4 regions of the Pararhizobium sp. genome follow, and region 1 is predicted to be linked to each of the others. Evidence: predicted binding sites of a transcription regulator. Region 1 holds the regulator's gene; each other region holds the start of a gene.
What was found. Region 1 encodes LexA, which represses DNA repair genes until DNA is damaged. Its sites were predicted from a motif close to TGTTCNNNNTGTGTTCNG; they were not measured.

Region 2: the regulator LexA is predicted to act here: its motif matches at 1,127-1,144, upstream of ACQY8Q_RS25710 (ribonuclease T2).
Region 3: the regulator LexA is predicted to act here: its motif matches at 1,931-1,948, upstream of ACQY8Q_RS10795 (helicase-related protein).
Region 4: the regulator LexA is predicted to act here: its motif matches at 2,476-2,493, upstream of recA (recombinase RecA).

What each region holds. Positions count from the first base shown of each region.
Region 1 covers NZ_CBDIHY010000003.1:3,556,123-3,560,598, forward strand. Annotated here, with positions in the region: gene ACQY8Q_RS23040 (hypothetical protein) at 478-696, shown strand; tRNA gene ACQY8Q_RS23045 (tRNA-Cys) at 940-1,013, opposite strand; gene lexA (transcriptional repressor LexA) at 1,309-2,019, opposite strand; gene ACQY8Q_RS23055 (hypothetical protein) at 2,272-2,604, shown strand; gene ACQY8Q_RS23060 (hypothetical protein) at 2,705-2,983, opposite strand; tRNA gene ACQY8Q_RS23065 (tRNA-Asn) at 3,205-3,279, shown strand; gene ACQY8Q_RS23070 (SDR family oxidoreductase) at 3,340-4,254, opposite strand; gene ACQY8Q_RS23075 (TetR family transcriptional regulator) at 4,345-4,476, shown strand, end outside.
Region 2 covers NZ_CBDIHY010000003.1:4,110,959-4,115,434, reverse strand. Annotated here, with positions in the region: gene ACQY8Q_RS25720 (DMT family transporter) at 1-18, opposite strand, end outside; gene ACQY8Q_RS25715 (alpha/beta fold hydrolase) at 32-967, opposite strand; gene ACQY8Q_RS25710 (ribonuclease T2) at 1,160-1,927, shown strand; gene ettA (energy-dependent translational throttle protein EttA) at 2,021-3,670, shown strand; gene ACQY8Q_RS25700 (ArsR/SmtB family transcription factor) at 3,861-4,476, shown strand, end outside.
Region 3 covers NZ_CBDIHY010000003.1:1,085,375-1,089,850, forward strand. Annotated here, with positions in the region: gene ACQY8Q_RS10795 (helicase-related protein) at 1-1,743, opposite strand, end outside; gene ACQY8Q_RS10800 (beta-ketoacyl-ACP reductase) at 2,659-3,384, opposite strand; gene ACQY8Q_RS10805 (acetyl-CoA C-acetyltransferase) at 3,503-4,476, opposite strand, start outside.
Region 4 covers NZ_CBDIHY010000003.1:3,687,190-3,691,665, reverse strand. Annotated here, with positions in the region: gene ACQY8Q_RS23755 (D-alanine--D-alanine ligase family protein) at 1-428, shown strand, start outside; gene ACQY8Q_RS23750 (pseudouridine-5'-phosphate glycosidase) at 480-1,403, opposite strand; gene ACQY8Q_RS23745 (carbohydrate kinase family protein) at 1,436-2,383, opposite strand; gene recA (recombinase RecA) at 2,620-3,711, shown strand; gene alaS (alanine--tRNA ligase) at 3,938-4,476, shown strand, end outside.

The DNA of each region.
Region 1 (4,476 bases):
GCGGGATTGATGAAGCCAATCCAGTCAAGCCGTAATGCTGTCATCGATGCCGGGAGAAATGCACGCGCAATGGGCGTGTTGGACATACGGCAGGTGCCGTATTTCGACATGCGTACGTATGTCAAACCAACGGTAGCGTTAACGGCGCGTTACCAAGGATAGCGGCGATCGCGCAGTACCTCAGCGCCGCGACGTGGATGATAGGCCGCTCCGCAGACGAGAGTGACAATTCCGGTTGGGGTACACTCCGTACTCGGATGATGCCCCTCCCTTGCTGCGTGCAAGGCAGGTGCTGATGACCAGTCACCATTCGGCTTAAATTGCAGCGAGAATGTTTCGCCGCCTGCCAAAATATGTTATGTTGGCTTCCTACGCATTGAGTACGCATCCAGCAGTGCAACGCCTCGTGGCCAGCGCCTTGAGCGTCTGTTCACCCATTAAGCTCATGTGCTGCAAAGCGCGGTGAAGGAGAATGCAATGCATTACAGCGTGCAGTTTTTCACCTGGACCCCAAAGCAAGGCGTCCACCAGGTTGGATCGACGATCGAGATTGATGCGGTCAACCCGAAGCTTGCGGCCGTGTCGCTGCTGGGGCTACGTCTGGACGAGACGGGTGCGGCCAAGAAACTCGCAGTGCGCGTCTGGACGAAACCGGATGACAGCAAGGCTGATTGCGCCTGCTTCTACTATCACTGAGCAAAAATCCCCCCCTTTTCCGTGACAAGCAGGCCGGGACTGCGGATGCAGAACGTCCATCGACCACTGCCGCCTGCCTTTGTCTTCCCGGTCAGGAGTGACGGGAAAGCCGAAACCGTTTGATCGGTCCTGTCTAAAAATTCTTCCCGGGCAGATACTGTCACGCCGTGCAAGACCGTTGGGTCAAAGCAAGCAACGGCAGTGTCTTGTCCTGAACTAATTTTCGTTCCGCGTGGGAAAATTTGGAGGCCTCGCCCGGAATTGAACCGGGGTGCAAGGATTTGCAGTCCTCTGCGTCACCACTCCGCCACGAGGCCTCACGAGTTCAAATAATCGAACTGTGGCGGCGGTTTAGAATGATCCTAGACAAACCGCAAGAGGATATTTCCGAAAAACGTCCTTGGTCATTGGATCACAGGCAAGTTTCAGTGCTTCCAGTCCGCTCACAAAACCGCAGCGACCGTCATATTCCAATATGAGCCATTCAGCGTGAGCGCCGGCCTGCCCGGCGGCACACGACAATATCGTGCCGCGCGGTGTGATGCGGTCGCATCCTCAGACCAGGCGACCATATTTCACCCGCAAGCAGGCCGGAAACGCAATGCTTTCAGATCAATGATAGCGCCGGATCAGTCCGACGAGTTTGCCCTGTATCTTGACCCGGTCAGGTCCAAAAATCCGTGTCTCGTAGGCTGGGTTGGCGGCTTCCAGTGCGATCGAGGCACCTTTGCGGCGAAACCGTTTCAGCGTTGCTTCCTCATCATCAACCAGCGCGACGATGATTTCGCCGGGGCTGGCACTGTTGGTGTTGCGGATGATGACCGTGTCGCCATCGAGAATACCCGCCTCGATCATCGAATCGCCGCGCACTTCAAGCGCATAGTGCTCGCCCGGCCCGACCATCTCGATAGGCACGGAAATATCATGAGTGTTATTCTGGATTGCCGAGATTGGAACACCGGCGGCAATCCTGCCCATGACCGGTATCGAAACGGTGTCGCTGTTTGCAGCGGTCTTGGCGGGTGCGGGAGGTGCCGGTTGCGCGCCAAGACTGCCCTGAATGACGCTGGGCGAAAAGCCGCGCTTGGGCTGGAGGCTCATCGAATAGGCCTCCGGCAACTTGATCACTTCCAATGCCCGCGCACGATTTGGCAGCCGGCGGATAAAGCCCCGCTCCTCAAGCGCTGTGATCAACCGGTGAATGCCGGACTTCGAGGCCAGATCCAGTGCATCCTTCATCTCGTCGAACGATGGCGGTACGCCCGATTCCTTCATTCTTTCGTGAATGAACAGAAGCAGTTCCTGTTGCTTGCGGGTCAGCATGAACGATCACTCCAGAATCGAGAAACAAATCAAGAACGAACACTATCTGTTCCATATGTGTTCCGCAAGTCCCTAAAATTCAGCCAGTGTTTTCAAGGCAATCAAACATTTTCACCGAACGGTGAGCGTATGAGCATCTGGCCTCGATCGCGGCCTGTGGCCTGGCGGAACCTTTGCGCGGCCGGAGCCGTTCCCGATTCTTAGAACTGTGCAACGGACGGCATAATCCAAACACCGTCCAAGGAGGCTTTGATGGCGAAATATATTGATGAGCGCGGCGACCGCGTTTCCGATGCCGACACGACGAAAACGGTGGAGTTGAGTGGTGTGCAGTCCCGCCAAGGCTTTCTGGGCCGTCCGGTGCTGATGGTGCTGGTCGGCGGTCTGGTCCTCGCTGCGCTGGCTTGGGCCGGCGTCGAAATGTATGGTGAGAGCACCGACAATGATGCGGCAACGAAAATCGAGGAAAAGTCCTCTGGCCCTAACAGCGATGCGATGTCGAAGCAGGAAGCTCCAGGCGACTTGCCAGCGCAACCGGTGCCTGCGGACAAGGACCCGACGCCACAGACAGGCTCAGGCGGATAGAGGGTTCGAATCCTTTTTTTCCGACGTCAGCTCTCTCGAATCGGGAGAGGCTTTTTGGACACAGAGGTTGTTGACGGACGAAAAGATAAATCTGTGTGTTCTAATTGGACGTCTGCCACTTACGGGCCCACCATACGTGAAGCCGGCGGCGGCGGCGGCGCACGAAGGCAAGGTCGTGCGACAGCACGATGAGGCCGAGCGGTACCATCCAGAAACCGAGAATCGGCAGGAACCCCAAAATACCGCCGAAAATCAGCCCGCAACCAATGGTGATGCGCAAAAGGCGCGATTGCGGCAGCCGCATGCGCCATGTGCCAATGACGAGTTCATGCGTGCGGGCATCAATTCCGAATTTTTTGGTTTTCCGCTGTTCTGCCATCAATTCTCCACCAACCAAATCTCTGCCGTCCGCCAATGCCTGCGATTGTCGTCTTCGTGCGGGCTGATGCCCCACAAATCAACAGCATGCCTCAACCTCTCACATGGGGAGTTGTCCACAATCAGACAAGATTGTGCGTTTTTTTTGAAAAATCGCTTGGCAAATCGGAAAAGCATTTGTATTAGCAGCCTCACTTCTGCAGCACACACCGCCGCAGATTATCCCTGGTAGCTCAGCGGTAGAGCATTCGACTGTTAATCGACAGGTCGCCGGTTCGAATCCGGCCCGGGGAGCCAGTTTCCAAAGGCCTTGCTGAAAAGCAAGGCCTTTTTGGTATCAGGCCCGTTTCACCTCCCCTACCGATAACCGCTGGCATCTGCCGGTCTGCCTGCATCCTGTACCTCGGTTATATAGCGCCAGCAGTCAGGCCGGGATCCGTCGAGGTCCGTAAAGCCGTAGAGTTTGGCCAGATCGCCGCTGGATGTCGACTGGCCGTTAAAGCGGCTCCGCTCCGGGTCTGCGGCAAGGGCCGCAACGGCGCGGCCGGTAAAGCGCGGGGTTTCGGAAATCACGAAATGCGGCTCGGCTTTCGTTGCCTCCATCCAGTTTTCCTCGCGCACGCCAAAGATATCGAGCATCATTTCGGAGCGCATCCAGCCGGGCGAGATGGCAACAGAAGTGGCTGCATGCGGTGCGAGGTCCTGTGCGTGCGCCCAGGCCATGCGGGTAACGCTGGTCTTGGCGAGATCGTAGAACGGGCTAAGCCGGTAATGGGTGGCATTATACTCTGCAGTACCATCGGTCATCTCCACCAGCAGGCCGCCGGGCTTCTCGATCATCAACGGCAACGCGTAATGGGCGGTGATCAGATGGGTATCGATCGCCAGCCGCAAAAGCTTCAGGCCATTGTCGAGCGCGTGTTCCCAGACAGGCTTGTTCCATTCGGTCAAATACTCGCCGCCCCAGATATCGTTGACGAGAATATCGAGGCGTGATTCGTCACGACGGATGCGGACGACCAGTGCCTCGACGTCCGCGTGGACAAGATGATCCACCCGCACGGCAATGCCTTTGCCGCCGGCCTTGGTCACCAGCTCCGCCGTCTCTTCGATCGTTTCCGGGCGGCCATAGTCCGATTGCTGGGTTCGTGTCGTGCGCCCGGTCACGTAGACGGTTGCACCGGCAGCCCCCAATTCTATGGCGATGCCGCGACCCGCACCGCGCGTCCCCCCGGCCACAAGTGCGATTTTCCCCTGCAGGTCAGGTGTCATGTCCTTGTTCTCCTTTGACATCGGAATCAAAACAGCATTGATAATAAACGAACGTTCGTTCATAAATAAAATGAATACAAGGGGAAATTGATGCCGCGTCCACGTTCGCTGTCCGACCAGCACCTTCTTGATCTGGTGTTGACGCTGATCCATGCCGAGGGGCCGGAGGCAGCGACGTTTTCGGCTGTCTCCAAGGCCAGTGGCTTGTCCGGTTCGACCTTG
Region 2 (4,476 bases), 550 kb from region 1:
CGCGGAAATGCCGGTCATGCCAGGTCTTTGCTCATTTCCGCTGCTCCACGACGGAGAGGCACCATGCGGCAAAATCCTGCATGGCACTGTCGCGCTCAATTTCGTTCAAGGTTTCGTGGCGCATGGTCGGATAAACCACTGTCGTCACGCCCTTCAGCCCCACCTTCTGCATACGCCCAGCCAGCCAGGAGATTTCCCGGCCGCCATTGGTGGCTGGATCCTGGCCGCCGCCGACAAGGTGGATCGGCAGGCCTTGCGGCAGGCGTCTCAGCCGCTCTGGCTTTGCGCCGTCGAAGGTCAGCGTGAACAGGTCGATCCACATCGAAACGCTGGCATCGAAACCGCAGAGCGGGTCGTCGATATATTGTGCCACTTCCACCGTGTCGTGCGACAGCCAGTCATAGTCGGTTTCGCGGTCGGGGATCGACTTGGCCCAGGCGGCGAATGTCAGCTTCGACAGCAGTCCGCTCGGCACATCGGAGCCTTTCAGCATTTTCTCGATGGCAAGGATGGCTTGGGCGGCGCGTCCGGCCAGGCCCGGATTGAAATTCGAATTCCACACGGCCAGTCCATCGTAAAGGCCCGGATCTTCTTCCGCCGCATTCAGCGCGATCAAGCCGCCCATGGAATGACCGAACAGGATGACGGGCAGGCCGGGATGACGGCTGGCAGCCATCGCGCGCATTGCCCTGACGTCGTCAATGACCTTGGCTGCCCCTTCAGATTGCGCATAGCGGCCGAGCGGCGCATCGGCAGCCCTGGTTGCGCCGTGGCCGCGATGATCGTGCGCGTAGACGTTGAAACCGTGCGTGGCCATGAGTTTGGCGAAGCGGGCATAACGGGCGGAATGTTCGGCCAGTCCGTGGCAGATGATCAGCACGCCCTTGTGCAGGCCGCTGGCTGGCCAGTGACGCCAGGCAAGGGCGGCTCCGCTCGGGCTTTGCAACGTTTCGACCTTGGCGAACACCCCTTAGATCCTCCCAGGCGAAGTTCCTGCACTTAACCGCTATCAACTTGATTTAACAGCCGAAGGCAACCGGCGCTTGGTGCTTGTTTGGTATCAGGTCAGAAAAGAATCGATGATGTATGGATTCCAGGTTGCATTTTTCTTGTTTTAATCGCTAAATGATCTTGTTTTGTTCTCGTTTGGGAGGCCGGCATGCAGGGAAATGTGAGGACCAGTTTTCGACCGCTTTTCTATCGCCTGAGCGTTTTTGCGCTTGCTGTGATGTTTGCCTCTTCGGCAATCGCCGAAGAGCAAGTTTCATCCGCCAAGGGCAAGACCGAATACATTCTCGCCATCAGCTGGCAGCCGGGATTTTGCGAAACCCGGCCAACCCGCACGGAATGCGCCGGCCAAACCGCCGAGCGCTATGACGCCACCCATTTTTCACTGCATGGCCTCTGGCCGGTCAAGAAGAGCTATTGCGGCGTCGCGGCGGATATCAAGGCTCGAGCCCAGAAGGGCGATTGGCTGGAGTTGCCGCAACTGGCGATGACGCAGGAGACTGCGGCCAAGCTGAAGGTGGCCATGCCGGGAACGCAGTCCGGGCTCGACCGGCATCAATGGTTGCGCAGCGGCACATGCCATGGCGGCACAGCACAGGACTATTTTTCCGTGCAGCTTCGTCTTCTCGAGGACATCAACGCCTCGGCCGTGCGCAGCCTGTTTGCCGGCCGGATCGGACAGGATGTGACGGAGAGCGAGGTCAAGCGGGCGTTTGACGACAGTTTCGGCAAGGGGGCGGGAGATCGGGTCAGGATGCGCTGCCAGAAAGTCGGTGCGCGCAGCGTCATCACCGGGTTGACGATCGGACTGTCGGGCGATGTTTCGGCCCATGCCGGCCTTTCAAGTCTGATCCTTGCCGCCGGGGATACCGATTTCAAATGTGCAAAAGGCACCGTCGATGCAGCCGGCATTCCGTGAATGGCGTTGCTAAAACCGGTTTCTTCATTGCTCCGCCGGGATAATTCGCCTACATAGCGGGCAAAATCCCATTCCGTCGGAGCAGTTCTCTCTATGGCACGTCAATTCATTTATCATATGTCAGGGCTGAACAAGTCCTACGGCACCAAGAAGGTGCTGGAGAATGTCAATCTGTCGTTCTATCCGGACGCCAAGATCGGTATCCTCGGCCCGAACGGTGCCGGTAAGTCGACCGTGCTGCGCATCATGGCCGGCCTCGACACGGAATATACCGGCGAAGCCTGGGTCGCCCAGGGTGCGACCGTCGGCTACCTGGCGCAGGAGCCGCAGCTCGATCCGAACAAGACGGCGATGGAAAACGTCATGGAGGGCGTGGCCGACAAGACCGCCATCCTCGAGCGTTACAACGAACTGATGATGAACTATTCCGACGAGACGGCGGAAGAAGGCTCCAAGCTTCAGGACATCATCGACGGCCAGAACCTGTGGGATCTCGAAAGCCAGGTCGAAATGGCGATGGAAGCACTGCGCTGCCCGCCCGGCGATGCGGATGTGACCAGCCTTTCGGGTGGTGAGCGCCGCCGTCTGGCTCTGTGCAAGCTGCTGCTCTCCAAGCCGGACCTTTTGCTGCTCGACGAACCGACCAACCATCTTGACGCCGAAACCATCGGCTGGCTGGAAAATCATCTGCGCATGTATGCCGGTGCCGTCATGATGATCACCCACGATCGCTACTTTCTCGACAATGTCACAGGCTGGATCCTCGAGCTCGACCGTGGCCGCAGCATTCCCTACGAAGGCAACTATTCCGCATACCTGCTGGCCAAGGCCAAGCGCATGCAGCAGGAAAACCGTGAAGACGCTTCCCGTCAGAAGGCGATCAGCCGCGAACAGGAATGGATTGCTTCCAGCCCGAAAGCCCGCCAGTCGAAGTCGAAGGCCCGTATCAAGGCCTATGACGAACTGGTCGATGCAGCCGACAAGATGCGTCTTGGCGATGCGCAGATCATCATTCCGATCGGCGAGCGCCTCGGTCAGGTGGTTATCGAAGCCGAGAACATTACCAAGGGTTACGGCGACCGCGTGTTGATCGACGACCTGTCGATCAAGCTGCCGCCCGGCGGCATCGTTGGTGTCATCGGTCCGAACGGCGCCGGCAAGACGACGCTGTTCCGGATGATCACCGGCCAGGAAAAGCCGGATAGCGGCACATTCCGTGTCGGCGATTCCGTCAAGCTCGGTTATGTCGACCAGAGCCGCGATGCACTCGATGGCGCAAAGACCGTCTGGGAAGAAATTTCCGGCGGTGCCGAAGTCATCAAGCTCGGCAAGCTGGAGATGAACTCGCGCGCCTATTGCGGCGCCTTCAACTTCAAGGGCACCGACCAGCAGCAGAAGGTCGGCAATCTCTCCGGCGGTCAGCGCAACCGCGTTCACCTTGCCAAGATGCTGAAGGCCGGCGGCAATGTGCTGCTGCTCGACGAACCGACCAACGATCTGGATACGGAAACACTGGCCGCGCTTGAAATCGCGCTGGAAAACTTTGCCGGCTGCGCTGTGATCATTAGCCACGATCGCATGTTCCTCGACCGGCTGGCCACGCATATCCTGGCCTTCGAAGGCGACAGCCACGTGGAGTGGTTCGAAGGCAACTTCGAGGACTACGAGAAGGACAAGATCCGCCGCCTTGGCCCGGAATCGGTCAACCCGAGCCGCGTCAGCTACAAGCGCCTGACGCGCTAGTCAGGGGCGGGCGTTCGCGCCTGTGTACCAGCAGCGCGGCATCCCGTTGCTTTGCCGGATTAAAACAGATCAGGCGGTCCGCAAGGGCCGCCTTTTTCATGTCTCGATGTCTGTGGCCAATACGACATTTCAACTTGCGAAAAGTCCGAAAATCACATAAACATATCTTTATGTGTTGATGGGGTAGGTGATGGCGCGAGAACACGGGCTGGGACTGGACGAGTTGGTCGACGTGCTGAAGGCAGCGGGCGAGCCGACGCGCATGCGTCTTCTGGCGCTTCTGGCTGCCGGCGACCTGACCGTCACCGATCTTACCGAAATTCTCGGTCAATCGCAGCCTCGAATTTCCCGCCATCTGAAGCTGCTGTCGGAAGTTGCCCTGATCGACCGCTATCAGGAAGGCGCCTGGGCCTATTTCCGCCTGAGGGGCGAGGGGGCTGGCGTTGCGCTGGTGCGCGACCTGCTGTCGGCCTCCGATATTGCCGACGCCGTACTGACGCGCGACGGCGAGCGGTTGGCAGCGCTGAAACAGGCGCGGTCTGAAAAGGCGCAGGACTATTTCAGCCGCAATGCCTCGGAATGGGACGAATTGCGCCGCCTGCATGTCAGCGAGGCGGATGTCGAGGCGGCCTTGAAAAAGGTTGTCGGCACGGAGCCTGTCGATGGCCTGCTTGATCTTGGAACCGGTACCGGCCGGATCCTTCAGCTTCTCGAAGGCCTGTATCGCCGTGGTGTCGGTGTCGATGCCAGCCGTGACATGCTGGCCGTGGCCCGCGCCAACCTTGATCGCGCCGGGATCACCAAGG
Region 3 (4,476 bases), 2.5 Mb from region 1:
CAGCACGCGCGGACGCATGATGTGATCGCTGGCTGTCAGCTTGGCCACGGGATCGCCCAGCCAGCGCACGAGACCATCCGACGACAAGGCCAGATCGGCATTGCCCGCCGCATGCAATCGTGCGGCACGCGCTTCAAACTCGAGAGCCAACGCCTTTTGCGCTGCCCCTTGAGCGGCGCGCGCGTCAAGACCATCTGCCACTGTTGCCAGCGTGAAACGGAACCCGGCCAATTGTCCCACATGATGACCTTCAACGAAGACATCGCCATTTACACTGATTTCAGCTTCCAACATCGCATTCTCTCTCAGGCGCTTCATGAGCACAGATGTCCTGCGATCAACAAAGCGTTTCGTCAACCTTTCATGTAACGCGTCAGACAATCGATCTTCGATTTCCCGCGTCTTTTCTTGCCAGTGTGTCGGATCGGCAAGCCATCCCGGACGGTTGGACACATAGGTCCATGTCCTAATTTGTGCAATTCTCGCGGACAGTGTGTCGATTTCACCATCCGTATGGTCCGCGCGGCGAACCTGTTCGGCCATGAAATCTTCATTCACTGTGCCACGCCGGACGAGATCGGCATAGATTGTCGAAATCAGATCGGCATGTTGCGCCGGCGTTATACGCCGGTAGTCGGGAAGCGCACAGGCCTCCCAGAGTTTTTCTACACGCTCCGGTGTCGTTGCGACACTGGTAACCTCCGGATAGCGCGAAAGATAGTCCAAAGCCTGCTGATCCACCGCCGGCAGGGCCCGTGTGAGCCCATGAACGGCGGGTGCAGCATCCAAACTCTTCTTCAGGGCCTGGATCGAGGCGTAGTTGAGCGACTTGGAGCGCCATTGCAGGACGCGAACCGGATCGAAATGATGCGATTCGATCCGGTGCACCAGCTCGTTGTCGAACGGCTCGACCCGCGAGGTGACACCGAAGGTGCCGTCGCGCAGGTGACGTCCGGCGCGTCCGGCAATCTGCGCCAGCTCGCCGGGATTGAGATCGCGGAACTGGTAACCGTCATATTTGCGGCCCTGCGCAAAGGCGACGTGATCGACATCGAGGTTGAGCCCCATGCCGATCGCATCGGTCGCCACCAGATATTCGACATCGCCGGCCTGATAGAGCGCCACCTGGGCATTGCGCGTGCGCGGCGACAGGGCACCGAGCACGACAGCGGCCCCGCCGCGCTGGCGGCGGATCAGTTCGGCAATCGCATAGACTTCCTCGGCCGAGAAGGCGACGATGGCGGTACGTTGCGGCAGACGGGTGATCTTCTTGGAGCCGGCATAAAGAAGCTGCGACAGCCGCGGACGCTCGACGACGGTGATGCCCGGCAGCAGATGTTCGAGGATCGGCCGCATGGTCGCGGCACCCAGCAGCAACGTCTCGACGCGGCCACGTAGATGCATCAGCCGGTCTGTGAAGATGTGGCCGCGCTCCAGATCGCCAGCCAGCTGCACCTCGTCGATCGCCACGAAGGCGGCCTTGGTCTCGCGCGGCATGGCTTCGACGGTACAGACCGAGAAGCGCGCCATATGCGGAGTGATCTTTTCCTCGCCGGTGATCAGCGCGACATTGTGGGCGCCGACCTTTTCGACGACACGCGTATAGACCTCGCGCGCCAAAAGGCGCAGCGGCAGCCCGATGACGCCGCTTTCGTGCGCAATCATGCGCTCGATCGCGTAATGCGTCTTGCCGGTATTGGTGGGGCCGAGCACCGCGATCACGCCGCGGCCGCTCAAGATCATCGGTTGGTCAGGCACTATATGGATCCTGCGCACTTTCAGTCTGTGAAGGCCATTCACGGCGTTTCAAAGCCGTTTCAACCGGCGGACAACACATGCCCACGCCAAAGCCCAAACGCAAGGGGCGTAAGGTCATGAAACGTGCAAATGGGGCTTTCGGCCTAGACTTCCACCCTCCATCGCCAGAATCCGGAACAGCGGTGGAACGAATCAGCGACGAATCGCTGACTCGCATGGATTCAGGCTTTGTTCACTGCTAGATATTGATTTTCTGAGCCGGATTCTCACCAGATGCTGAATCGCGTTTTTCCCGGCGGATTTTGCCGAAAAATGAACGTATCGAGCAGCACAGCAATCCGGGCCGTTTTGAGATTCAGAATCCAAACAACTGAATATTGAGGAAAAATCGACTGGTTCCTCGATGCTGTAGAACAGTCCATAATATTAGCAATAAACGAAATAATGGACAAAATGAAACCGGTACGAGTTCCAAGGCAACTATTTCCGGTCGCCGAGGTCGCACAACATATAGTAGTGATCGACCTCTTGTGTCGATTCAAGATCCGATACCCTTCGCCAGATTCGGACCTGTATCCGCATTGGCTGCTTGCCTTTCGCTATCTGGCCTTCAACGAGTTCCAGAAACCAGATACCGCCCGCCACCAACTGTCTTTTGCACCCTTTTTGCGTCAGCCGTTAACGACTCAACCAAAGCGAGAACGAATCGGAGACGAATCACGGACGCAGATGATTTCCCGGTTTGTTCACCGCAATATATTGTGTAAAAACAAATTGTTAACCATATGAAACGGTGGATAACCTGATGCGCCGCACCAAACTGCATCCGCCGCGTTAATCTTTCCCCGAACGCAAAACGGCGCCCGTGAAGGCGCCGCTGGTGACAAAACAGACAGAGTATCAGACGACGAACTGACCGCCATTGGCGGAAATCGTCGAGCCGGTAATGAACCCGGCATCATCTGAAGCAAGAAATACCACGCAGCGCGCGATTTCTTCCGGCTCACCGAGGCGGCCAACGGGAATCTGCGGAATGATCCGCTCAGTCAGCACTTTTTCCGGGATCGCCCGCACCATTTCCGTGCCGATATAGCCGGGGCAGATGGCATTGACGGTGATGCCCTTGGCAGCACCTTCCTGGGCCAAAGCCTTGGTGAAGCCGAGATCGCCTGCCTTGGCCGCCGAATAATTGACCTGCCCCATCTGTCCCTTCTGCCCGTTGATCGACGAAATGTTGATCACCCGGCCAAAATTGCGGTCGCGCATGCCGGTCCAGATAGGATGGGTCATATTGAAAAGACCGGTGAGGTTGGTGTCGATAACCGCGCCCCAGCTCTCCGGCGTCATCTTGTGGAACATGGCGTCGCGGGTGATGCCGGCATTGTTGACCAGCACTTCCACAGGTCCCAGTTCATCCACCACCCGGGCAATACCCTTGGTGCATTCTGAGTAGTCGGAAACGTCCCATTTGTAGGTCGGAATACCGGTGACTTCGGTGAAGGCCTTGGCCTTCTCGTCATTGCCAGCATAATTTGCAGCGACCTTGTAACCGGCCGTCTTCAAGGCGATGGATATCGCGGCGCCAATACCGCGTGAACCACCAGTGACCAATGCTACTCTGCTCATGGTTTCCCCCATTTTCCGTTTTGTCTTTTCGCCTGCGCCCTGAGATGCAAACATAGCTCAGGCTGTTGCCGTGGAGTTGGTCCCGGCCCGCGAGCCGGAACGATTTTTCGTGCGACGGTTACAGCCGTTCGACACACATGGCGACACCCATGCCGCCGCCGATGCAGAGCGTTGCCAGCCCCTTGGAGACGCCGCGACGCTTCATTTCGAACAGAAGCGTATTCAGCACGCGAGCGCCCGACGCGCCGATCGGGTGGCCGATGGCAATCGCGCCGCCATTGACGTTGACGATCGAGGTATCCCAGCCGAGGTCCTTGTTGACGGCACAAGCTTGGGCAGCGAAAGCCTCGTTGGCTTCGACAAGCTCGAGATCGGCGACCGACCAGCCAGCCTTTTCCAGGGCCTTGCGCGAAGCCGGGATCGGGCCGGTGCCCATGATCTGCGGATCGACACCCGCTGTTGCCCAGGAGACGATGCGGGCAAGCGGCTGGATGCCCCGGCGTCCGGCTTCCGCTTCGGTCATCAAAAGCGTTGCGGCAGCGCCATCATTCAGGCCCGACGCGTTGGCAGCGGTAACCGTGCCTTCCTTATCGAAGGCCGGGCGGAGCTTCGTCATCGATTCCAGCGTTGCGCCGTGGCGGATATACTCGTCCTGATCGACGGTGACATCGCCCTTGCGGCCCTTGACGATGAAGGGAATGATCTCGTCGGCAAAACGTCCGGCCTTCTGGGCGGCTTCGGCCTTGTTCTGCGACCCGAGCGCAAACACGTCCTGGTCCTCACGAGAAAGCTGCCACTTCTTGGCAACGTTTTCGGCGGTCGTTCCCATGTGATAGCCGTAGAAAGCGTCGGTCAGGCCGTCCTTGATCATGGTGTCGATCATCTTGAAATCGCCCATCTTGACGCCGCCGCGCAGGTGCGCGCAGTGCGGGGCCATTGACATCGATTCCATGCCACCGGCAACGATGATCTTGGCATCGCCGGTTGCAATCTGCTGCATGCCGAGCGCGACAGCGCGCAGGCCCGAGCCGCAGAGCTGGTTCATGCCCCAGGCCGTCGCTTCCTGCGGGATACCCGCCTTCATCGCCGCCT
Region 4 (4,476 bases), 130 kb from region 1:
AAGAGTTCATTCAAGGGCGCGAGGTCGAATTCAGCATTCTCGAACAGACCGACGGCACGTTGATCGCCTCGCTTCCAGGAGAAATCATTCCTGCCGGCAGCCACGGTTTCTACAGTTATGATGCCAAATATATCGACCCGGACGGCGCAATTATTAGCGTTCCAGCTCAGTTGCCGGATGAAATCGCGCAAAAGTTGAGATCAATGGCGCAAGGTGCCTTCCGCGCGCTCGGATGCGACGGCATGGCCCGCATCGATTTTTTCGTGCGACCCGACATGAGTGCTGTCGTCAACGAGGTCAATACGATCCCCGGTTTTACCGATATCAGCATGTATGCCAAGGCTTTGGCCGCAAGCGGAATTGCCTATGCCGAAATCATCGACAGGCTGATCGAGCATGGCCTTGCTCGGGCAGGGCGGCAGGGCTGACGAAACGGGGGCTGGAAACCAGCCCCCCGATTTTTCCGATGTTGTGTTAACTCAGACCAGTGCGACGGCAATCTCTGCCGCGAGCCGGGCATTGTTTTCGACCAGCGCGATATTTGTCTCGAGGCTGCGGCCGTCGGTCAGGCCGAAAATGCTGTCGAGCAGGTAGGGCGTGACTTTCTTGCCGGAAATCTCGTCGCGCGCTGCATTGTCCAGCGCCCGGGTGATGTAGATTTCCATTTCGTCGCGCGGGATTTCGTTTGCTTCTGGTACCGGATTGGCAATCAGCATGCCGCCATCGATGCCGAGCAGGTCGCGCATCTTCTGGAAATTGGCAATTGCTGCCGGGCTGTTCAGCATCAATGGGCTCTTCAGGCCGCTATCGCGCGACCAGAAGGCCGGGAAGATTTCGCTATCATAGGTGATGACCGGAACGCCGCGCGTTTCCAGAACTTCCAGCGTCTTTGGAATGTCGAGAATGGCTTTTGCGCCGGCGGAGACGACGATGACGCCGGTGCGGGCCAGTTCGTCGAGGTCGGCGGAGATGTCAAAGCTCTCCTCCGCCTTGCGATGCACGCCGCCGATGCCGCCTGTGGCAAAGACGCGGATGCCGGCGCGGGCAGCGGCAATCATCGTTGCGGCAACTGTGGTGGCGCCGGTGCGGCGCTCGGCGATCGCAAAGGCGAGATCGGCGCGCGACAGCTTCATCGCGCCTTCCGTCTGCGCCAGCTTTTCCAGCTGGGCGTCTTCCAGGCCGATATGCAGGATGCCGTCGATGACGGCGATGGTTGCGGGGACGGCACCTTCCTCACGGATGATCGCCTCGACGCTGCGGGCCATGTTGAGATTGCCGGGGAAGGGCATGCCATGGGTGATGATGGTCGATTCCAGCGCGACGATCGCTGCGCCGCGGGCCTTGGCGGCCGCGACTTCGCTGGAATATTCCATCGGCAGAAGGGGGGAGAAGGGCTTGGTCATCGCGGATCCTTATTTGGCTTTTTAAGGCGCGTTCATGACAGGAATTCGGCTGGCGGCACAAGTCGAATTGCGTCTTCCAGCATTGCCCGCGACATTTTTTCCGATACGGCGAGCGGCGAACGGACGGTGATGCCGGCGGCGGCCACGCCGGAGCGAAGGCAAATATCGAGCGGTTCGCCTGCGACAAATGCCGACAGGAACCCGGCTGCGAGCGAATCGCCAGCGCCCGTGACATCGGCAAGCGCGTCCAATTGTGGCGGTGCGACCGTAACGGTTCGCCCCTTCTGAAACGCAATCGCCGATTTGCCGCCACGGGTGATGACGCCACCTGACAAGCCGGCCGCCTGAAGCAGAACAGGCCATTCCGCCGCTTCCGCGCTATCGCGAGCGGTCAGTGCGCGCGCTTCCGCCTCGTTCAGAAACAGAAAATCGAGCCCGGGCAGGCTTTTCACCAGCCGCGTCACTTTCGCCGGGGAAATGGCGATGGCGGCGATTGGCTTTGATTCGGCGTTTGCACGCGCAACCAGACCGGTCAGCGTCTCTTCGGGCAGGTTGGCATCGGTGACGATCAGGTCGCTCGCCGAGATGATCTCGCGCATGGCCTTTTGCTGCAAGCGCCTTGGAGAAAACAGCCGGTAAAGCTCCATGTCGGCCAGCGCAATCACCAGATTACCGTCGTTTTCAAGAATGGCTGTGTAGCTTGGCGTCTTGCGATCAAGGAAGATGAAGGGGCAATCGATAACGCCGGCTTCAGCCGCTGCCCTGGCGACCATCTCGCCGGAGGCATCGCCGCCACGCGGGCTGATCATGCAAACGTCAAGCCCAAGCCGCGCCAGATTGCGGGCCGCGTTGAAGCCGCCACCGCCAGCCTCCTCAAACCAGCTGCCGGGATTGCTGGAACCAGGCACAGTGGTGCCGAAGATGCGGGCCCTGCGGTCGATATGCGCGCCGCCAAAGATGGAAACTTGTCTGCCTGTCATGCGTTTTCCTGTGTGCCGATCCCTGGCGATTCGTTGCGCTATCGTGCCGATTTGCGTTTTGTTTCAGTCATTTCCGGAAGATATGAAATACGTAGAACAAGAAAAGAACACGCACCGATTTATGTTGCTAATTCAAGTTCATGGATAGCTCTTGCAGAATGAGAACAAAAAGTGTACATAGCTTTCATCGGCGACTTCATTGCCTCAGCAGCTTCCATAACCTAAAGGTGGATCACATGGCACAAAACTCTTTGCGGCTTGTAGAGGACAAATCGGTGGATAAAAGCAAGGCACTTGAAGCGGCACTCTCCCAGATCGAACGTTCGTTCGGCAAGGGATCGATCATGAAGCTCGGTGGAAAAGATAGCATTGTCGAAATAGAAACCGTTTCGACGGGGTCGCTGAGCCTGGATATTGCGCTCGGCATCGGCGGGCTGCCCAAGGGGCGCGTCATCGAAATCTATGGACCGGAAAGCTCGGGCAAGACGACGCTGGCGCTGCAGACTATTGCCGAAGCCCAGAAGAAGGGTGGCATCTGCGCCTTTGTCGATGCCGAACATGCGCTGGATCCGGTCTACGCCCGCAAGCTCGGTGTCGATCTCGAAAACCTGTTGATCTCGCAGCCGGATACTGGTGAGCAGGCCCTGGAAATCACCGACACGCTGGTCCGTTCCGGCGCCATCGACGTTCTCGTCATCGATTCGGTCGCAGCGCTTGTGCCGCGTGCTGAAATCGAAGGTGAAATGGGCGATAGCCTTCCAGGTCTTCAGGCCCGCCTGATGAGCCAGGCTCTGCGCAAGCTGACCGCGTCGATCTCCAAGTCGAACTGCATGGTTATCTTCATCAACCAGATCCGCATGAAGATCGGCGTCATGTTCGGCTCGCCCGAAACGACAACAGGCGGTAACGCTCTGAAATTCTATGCCTCCGTACGCCTCGATATCCGCCGCATCGGCGCCGTCAAGGAGCGTGAAGAAGTCGTCGGCAACCAGACGCGCGTCAAGGTCGTCAAGAACAAGATGGCGCCGCCCTTCAAGCAGGTCGAATTCGACATCATGTATGGCGAAGGCGTGTCGAAGACCGGCGAATTGGTCGATCTCGGCGTCAAGGCCGGTATCGTCGAAAAATCCGGTGCCTGGTTCTCCTATAACAGCCAGCGCCTCGGCCAGGGCCGCGAGAATGCCAAGTCGTTCCTGCGCGACAATCCCGATACCGCCAAGGAAATCGAACTGTCGCTGCGCCAGAACGCCGGCCTGATTGCCGAAAAGTTCCTTGAAAACGGCGGCCCGGAAGCCGGAGACGAGGATGACGATGCCGCTCTGGCATAAGATCACCTGATTTTCGACCTGATGTTTGCCGGCCGCTTCTTTCGGGAGCGGCCGGTTTTCTTTTGCCGTCTGGACAGGGATTGGCCCGGACGATAAAAGCCTGTGTTCCAATGGGGCGGGAGAGGATCGGCGGATGTCCGGTGATCCGCGATTTTCAAAAGTTTTCCGGTTCGCGGTTCGGCCAGGCAGGTCGCGGACGGTCCGATGCAAGAGGTAAGGGCGCAATATGAGCGGCGTGAATGAAATCCGGTCGACGTTCCTCGACTATTACAAGAAGAACGGCCATGAGGTCGTCGCGTCGAGCCCGCTGGTTCCGCGCAACGACCCGACCTTGATGTTCACCAATGCCGGCATGGTGCAGTTCAAGAACGTGTTTACCGGCCTTGAGCAGCGCCCGTATTCGACGGCAGCGACGGCGCAGAAATGCGTGCGCGCCGGCGGCAAGCACAATGACCTCGACAATGTCGGTTATACCGCACGCCACCACACTTTCTTTGAGATGCTCGGCAATTTCTCCTTCGGCGATTATTTCAAGGAGCGGGCGATCGAGCTTGCCTGGAACCTGATCACCAAGGATTTCGGCATTGATGCCAAGCGGCTGCTGGTTACCGTCTACCACACGGATGATGAGGCCTTTGGCCTGTGGAAGAAGATTGCCGGCCTGACCGACGACCGGATCATCCGCATCCCAACCAGCGACAATTTCTGGGCGATGGGCGATACCGGCCCCTGTGGCCCGTGCTCAGAAATCTTCTACGATCACGG